One region of the Aminobacter sp. P4_H6_2 genome, then DNA from elsewhere that is predicted to be linked to it. Evidence: riboswitches for the same ligand, from Rfam matches in the RefSeq annotation. Region 1 holds a riboswitch; the other holds the start of a gene.
What was found. A riboswitch is a leader RNA that binds a small molecule or an ion and turns the genes downstream of it on or off. The one in region 1 is predicted to bind cobalamin.
Positions count from the first base shown of each region.

Region 2: linked by a shared signal. The riboswitch ahead of AC1DUU_RS17145 (TonB-dependent receptor domain-containing protein) and the one ahead of AC1DUU_RS01005 (ABC transporter ATP-binding protein) in region 1 are both predicted to bind cobalamin.

Region 1 is NZ_JBFUKO010000005.1:22,964-26,437, reverse strand. Features, by position in the region: gene AC1DUU_RS01015 (LysR substrate-binding domain-containing protein) at 1-300, shown strand, start outside; gene AC1DUU_RS01010 (MFS transporter) at 421-1,587, shown strand; cobalamin riboswitch at 1,620-1,831, shown strand; gene AC1DUU_RS01005 (ABC transporter ATP-binding protein) at 1,944-2,759, shown strand; gene AC1DUU_RS01000 (ABC transporter substrate-binding protein) at 2,787-3,474, shown strand, end outside.
Region 2 is NZ_JBFUKO010000236.1:314-3,787, reverse strand. Features, by position in the region: gene AC1DUU_RS17150 (ABC transporter substrate-binding protein) at 1-168, opposite strand, end outside; gene AC1DUU_RS17145 (TonB-dependent receptor domain-containing protein) at 179-2,038, opposite strand; cobalamin riboswitch at 2,207-2,409, opposite strand; partial or broken gene AC1DUU_RS17140 (transposase) at 2,607-2,817, opposite strand; partial or broken gene AC1DUU_RS17135 (ATP-binding cassette domain-containing protein) at 3,431-3,474, opposite strand, start outside.

The sequences.
Region 1 (3,474 bases):
CCCGGCTGCGTTGCGCGCCGCAGCGTGTTGCAGGTGCTGGGTGCCGCCGACCGGTCGTTCCGCAGCACCTATTCCAGCGCCAGCCTGCTTGGGCTGATCGCAGTCGTGCAGGCGGGGCTCGCGGTCGCCGGTCTTGCCCAGCGCAGCGTGCCGCCTTCGCTGCGCATCATCGGTGAAAACGAAGGGCTGCCGGCACTGCCGGAGATGGAAATCGGCATCCTGCGCAATCCCCAATCGGCCAATGCCGCGGTCGAACGCCTCTATGACTTCCTTCGCCGCGACCTGACGCAGCAATCCTGACCTGCCGCATGGCTGCCATGCGGCCAGCGCATCGCTGCATTGCAGCAACGTCGCTTGTGCGTCGGCAGATGAAGGGGAAAAGTAAATCTAAATCGTTTCAGCTCTCCTTCGAGTCCGCCCATGCCCTTGCCGATCTTCGCTCTGGCCGTTGCATCCTTTTGCATCGGCACCACCGAATTCGTCATCATGGGGCTGTTGCCGGAAGTCGCGGCCGACCTTGGCGTGTCGATCCCGGCGGCAGGCCTTTTGGTCACCGGCTACGCYCTCGGCGTGGTCATCGGCGCACCGATCATCGCCATCGGTACGGCAAGGCTGCCGCGCAAACCGGTGCTGATCGGGCTTGCAATGCTGTTCGTGCTCGGCAATCTGCTTTGCGCCATCGCCCCCACCTACTGGACGTTGATGGCCGCCCGCGTCATCACCGCCTTCGGCCACGGCGCCTTTTTCGGCATCGGCTCGGTGGTGGCGGCGAGCCTTGTGCCCAGGAACCAGCGTGCCAGCGCCATCGCGTTGATGTTTGCCGGCCTGACGCTCGCCAACATTCTGGGCGTTCCCGGCGGCACCGCACTTGGTGAGGCCTATGGCTGGCGCATGACCTTCTWCGCTGTCGTTGTCATCGGGTTGATCTCGGTCGCAGCGATTGCCTTTCTGGTACCGGCAGGTGTCGCACCTCCCGGCAAGGGCGGGATCGCGGGCGAGGTCAAGGTGCTGGGCAAGCTCCAGGTGTGGCTGGCGATGATCATCTCCGCACTCGCCTCGGGCAGCCTGTTTGCCGTCTTCACCTACATCAAGCCGATCCTCACCGACGTCACCGGCGTATCGGTGGATTCGGTGACCTGGATCCTGCTTTTGTTCGGCGGCGGCATGACCATCGGCAACATCATCGGCGGCAAGCTCGCCGACTGGAAGCTGATGCCGACGGCCCTTGGAGCGCTGATCGTCATGGCGGCGATCCATGTCGCCTTCGCTGCCTGGAGCACGAGCGCGCCACTGGCGATCCTGCTTGTCTTCATGTGGGGCGTCATCACCTTCGTCATCGTGCCGCCGATGCAGATGCGCGTCGTCGAGACCGCCTCGGAAGCGCCGAACCTTGCCGCGACGCTCAACCAAGGCGCGTTCAATGCCGGCAACGCCGCCGGTGCCTGGATTGGCGGTGCCGCCATTTCCTGGGGCGTGAGCTACGCCGACCTGCCGCTTGTCGGTGCGGCGATCGCGCTTTGCGCCTTCGGCGTGGCGCTATTGTCCTTCACACTCGACAAGCGTGACGCAATCGAGCAAGCCGCATGACGCTTTATCGATTGTCAGCACTTCGCCGCTGCTGTAGCCACGGCGGTGATGGTTCCTGATGCCTGACTCGGGCAACGGGATTAAATGGGAACACGGTGAGACGTCGCTCGACGCGAAACCGTGGCTGCCCCCGCAACTGTGAGCGGATAGCAATTCGGAGACATGCCACTGGCCGCGAGGCCGGGAAGGTTCCGAGGCGCGATCACCCGCGAGCCAGGAGACCTGCCATCATCTGTGCAATTCAAACCGGCCGGGGTGTGCCGTGGAGATGATGATGATGGCGATTGCCTATTCGATAGGTTTCGGTTCGCTGATCGGATCGTTCCGCCTGCTCCGTGCTTTCACGGAGAAAAGGCATGCTCGACCGTGTTCATGCGGCTAGCCGTCTCGTCGGCGACACTCCAGCTGAGCTTGAAATCGATGCCGTATGCTGGGGACCTCGTCCCTCGCACCAGATCCTTGCACCCGTAAGCATCCGCGTCGCACCCGGCGAGTTGCTGGCAATCGTCGGGCCGAATGGTGCTGGCAAATCGAGCCTGCTGCGCTGCCTCTATCGCTATCATCGCCCGAGCGGCGGAACTGTCAGGCTCGACGGCACCGACATATGGAAGATTAAGCCGCGCGATTGCGCCCGCCGCATCGCAACCGTCCTGCAGGAACCGGCTTCCGACTTCGGCCTGACGGTGGCCGAGATCGCCGAGCTTGGCCTGACACCGCATGCGACAGGCATGCGGACCGGCGACGATGATTATGCGCAGGTTGAGGCAGCACTGGCGCTCTTCGGCCTGACCAAGCTTGCCGCGCGCGATTTCGGCTCGTTGTCGGGCGGCGAAAAGCAGCGCGTGATGATTGCGCGTGCGCTGGTGCAGCGGCCCGACCTTCTGATCCTCGACGAGCCGACCAACCATCTCGACATCCGCCACCAGCTCGAAGTGCTCGAACTACTGCGCACGCTCGGCTGCACGGTCATTGTGTCGCTGCACGACCTCGCCCTTGCCTCGGCGCATGCCGACCGCGTGCTGGTGATGGATGGCGGCCAGGCCGTTGCCGCGGGCAGCCCCACCGACATCCTGACGCCCGAACGCATCCGCGAGAGCTTTTCGGTCGGAACCACGCTCGACAGCCATCCCGTCACCGGGCGGCCCCGCTTTTCCTTCCATCTCGAACGCTGAACCCAACAAACCACTCAAGGAGCCACCATGCGCCGACTTCCCCTTATCGCCGCGGCACTTTTCGCCGGCTGTGCCGCAGCCGCCGCAAGCAGCTTCCCGGTCACCGTCAAGACCTGCAACCGTGACCTGACCTTCGAGGCAGCCCCCAAGCGTGCCGTCTCGCATGACGTCAACCTGACCGAGATGATGCTGGTGCTCGGCCTTGCCGACAACATGGCGGGCTATTCCGGCATTTCGGGCTGGAAGACGCTGGATGAGAACGTGCGCAAGGGCGTTGGAGAGTTACCCGAACTCGCGCCGAAATATGTCACCAAGGAAGTGTTGCTCGGCGCCGAAGCCGACCTGTTCTTCGCCGGCTGGAACTACGGCATGAAGGTCGGCGGCGACGTCACCCCCGACACGCTTTCCCCCTTCAAGATCCCGGTCTACGAGCTGACCGAAAGCTGCATCTTCATCATGAAGAAAGACAAGTCTTCGCTGCGGGACATGTACACCGACCTGCTCAATCTCGGCGCCATCTTCGGCGTGCGCGAGAAGGCCGAAGCGCTGGTGGCCGGCTATGAGAAGGAGCTCGCCGACTTCCAGGCGACGCTGCCCAAGCTCGACAAGCCGGTGAACGTGTTCCTCTACGACTCCGGCGAGCAAAAGCCGTTCACTGCCGGCCGCTATGCGATGCCGACGGCCATCATCGAGGCCGCCGGCGGCACCAATATCG
Region 2 (3,474 bases), on a different contig from region 1:
GTCTGCAATCAGCATGGCCAGCTGATCGGTGCACACGTTCATCGAAACCACGCGGCTGGGGCCGTCGGCTGCTTCTGCCGCAGGTGCAAAGGCCGCCAGAACGAGCGCGCCAGCGAATGAGCACAGCCATTGATGAAGGCTTGCTCTTGAAAGGCAGCAGGGAGACATCCGCATCATCTCAAAACTGGCGCGTGAAGCTGAGGTTGATGGTCCGTCCTGGCGCTCGATAGTCGGTGACGGTTGAATACTGCTCATCGAATAGGTTCTCGACCGAAAATTTCAGGCTCGATCTGTCATCAAAGGCATAGTCGGCCGTGAAGTCCACGGTGACATAATCCGGCAGCTTGACCGTGTTTGCGGCATTGGCATAGCGCGGGGAGGCGTAAAGCAGCTTGGCCGTGAGGTTGAGCTGCTCGGTTGCCCGGTAGCCGATCTCCGCCGTGGCCTTGAACCGGTCGCGGTAGGGAATGTAGAGCCCGTTGTCTTGGTTCTTTGGCTCGCGATAATCGATCGTAGCCTTGCCGCTCCAACTGTCGCTGAATTGGTGAGACACCGAAGCCTCTACGCCCGAAACCTTGGCTCTGGCGACGTTGAAGGGGAGGTACGTTGGGGGATTGGACGCGATCGCGTCGGTGAGCCAGGTCTGGTAGAGGGCTACGTCAACCGTCGTGTCGACCGTCGGCCGCCAGTTCAGGCCGATCTCGTAGGAACGAGACTTTTCCGGCTTGAGGTTTGGATTCGAGTAGCCCGGGTAATAGAGGTCGTTGAAGGTCGGGGCACGGAAGCCTGTGCCGTAGGACGCTCGCGCGATGAGATCCGGAACGATTTCCCAGCTGGCACCGAGATTGTAAGTCGTCGCATCGCCGAACTGTTCATTGTGATCATAGCGCAGGCCGCTATCGATGGTGAGTGCGCCATACTCGACCGAATACTGCCCGAAGACCGCGACCAGATTGCGGGAGTCGACACCGAAGTCGACGGTCGAGTCCACGCTTTCGCGATAGGCTTCAGCACCGCCAGCAACGACATGCGTTGCGTCCCCAAACTCGAAGGATTTCTCCGTCGATGCGAAGATTCCGAAGCGCTGCGTGTCAAACTCGCTGTTGCCAACAACACCATCACGGAAGTTGGTCGAACGGTCTAGGCCGCTGGAAACCTCGACAGTCGAATTCCAGCTGTCCGAATGCTTCAACGTGGCGCCGATCTTTCCGGCGAAGGTATCGGTGTCGACCTCGTTGAACGACGGAAACGAATTGTCATACTCCGTCCGGCCACGGGCAAAGAGGCCATCTGCGTAGAGCCGCCCCCAGTCGTAGGATTTGGCGACAGAGAAATTTAGCGAGCCCTGCAGGAAGCCGTCATCATCGGGTTCATGACCCCATGCCAAAGGGGTCGTGAAGTCATAGCCTTGGGTGCCGAGAAGYCTGCCGCCCACAGCGTATTCAACGCCGCCTGCCGTCTGGCCACGCACGTTGCCGGATACATGTGCTCCCCAGGGATATGTTACCCCCGTTGTAATCGATCCGCAGCGATCGCGTCCGTCGTCGCACTTGCCGCCCTGCCTGGTGATGATGTTGATCACGCCGCCAATGGCATCTGCGCCGTATTGGGCCGAATGCGGACCCTTCGCGATTTCGATACGCTCGATCGCGGAGAGCGGGATGTTGAAGATCGAGCTTATTCCGCTGGTGGCTGAGGCCGTACGCACGCCATTGACGAGCACGAGTGTCTGCCCCGAGGACATGCCCCGAAGATAGACATTTGTTGCGGAGCCTTGGCCGCCATAACCGATGATCGAAACGCCGGGATAGCGCTTGAGGAGCGAGGGCAGATCGGGCGCAGCCGATCCCTTGATCTCGTCTTCATCGATGACCGTGACGGAGGAGGTAGCCCGCACAAGCGAACTTGCGCGGCGAAGAGGCGTGGTGATCACCAGCCTATCGAGCAGGGTCGGCCCTGATGAAGGCAGCTCTTGCGCGTAGGTGTGACCGGGAAGTGCCAGCGACAGTGCGCCGGCGGCAATAAGTAGTCTCTGCAATTTTGCCCCCAAATGGTTCGGGTGGCGCGGTTAGGGCGCGCCAGTTTCTCCAAACCGCAGGCAGGCAGGTGCAGGGATGCAATTCACCCTGCGGCCCTCCGCATGCGGCAACACTTTTCAATGTCACCGCCACGAGCGACCGCGCCTGTCCGCACCCCGTGGACAAAGCATGGGTGACTGGAACGGGCAGGTCTCCTGACTTCCGTGTCTCAGCCTTTCTCCGCCTTCCCGACCGCATAACGTGCGCTCAGTGGCATGTTGGAGAAGGCTCAACGGTTACAGTTGCGGGGGCAGTCGCGGATTCGGCCAGTGGCCTCACCGTGTTCCCTTTTCATCCACCTCTCGGCGGAACCAATTCCGAGTCGGAAAATAGCCAGCGCGCCGAAGTTGTCAATTGGAGGGGTATCGGAATTCTTGCAGCGAGTGCATCTCATTTGTCGTAGGCAAATTGAAAGGCGTCAAATTCGGGTCTAATCCAGTTATTGCTGCCTAACTGGGACTTGTTTTCTGTATTATTTGCCAGGCATGGGCCTTCATGCTGCAGGTATAGTATTCTGTATTTGCGGAGAATTATGACAGCGACCGATGCGACGCGCCCGCCGCGACGCACGTTCAGATAAGTGGCGTAGATCCACAGATACGGCCAGTCGCCTTCGATTGGCCGGGCCAGGAAGGCCTGACCTTGTCGTGGTCTCTTCGCACAGCCACGTGACCTGGCTCTCGGAAATACTGCTCATGCCCATCGCCATGACCGGATCGTGGACCGAGCGCGTCGAGATGCGGCTGCCCCACGCCCCATCAGTTTTCTAGCTCCAAAATTGCATGACTGCGTCCGCAGGCGCTCGTAGTCACGATGGCTGGGCGTGGTGCGGATTGGTCGGATGGCGCGGTAGAAGAAATAGCAAAATCAGATGGTTACGCATCTCTGTTAATTTTTTTATAGATGCCTATCAGGCATTTCACATGAAATCTAATAGGAATTTTACGGTTGCGGGCTCGTGCCAAACGTACCAAAGCCCGTGCTCGAATAGCGACGTTGCCCGACCCACCCAACTTCCCGGCGAGTATCCCTAACCACTGTGCTCGGTCATTGCGACTCGCACGGAGATCAAAGAGTTTTCGAAGGGGGGCAGCAAAGAGCCTCGGGTTTCAGCGGCATAACGTTCACCGAACAGTTCGAAATTCTTGCCGCACAATTGGCCTCGGATCAGGCGCTCTCTGCGCCTCCACTCAGCCGTTGCAACTGCCCTTTCTCGACGGCATGCTGAGTCTTATGAAACCCTCCACGCCGCGCGAAGCCTTAACGGAGGCGGTACTCGTACTCGACCGTGGTGATCTGAAACGTGCTGGCCCTTTCCCAAAGGCGACAAAAGATCGACTTCGTCCGCCGGCCTATGTATCCAGCCAACCAGGCGTCGGTTCGGGCAATGGAATGG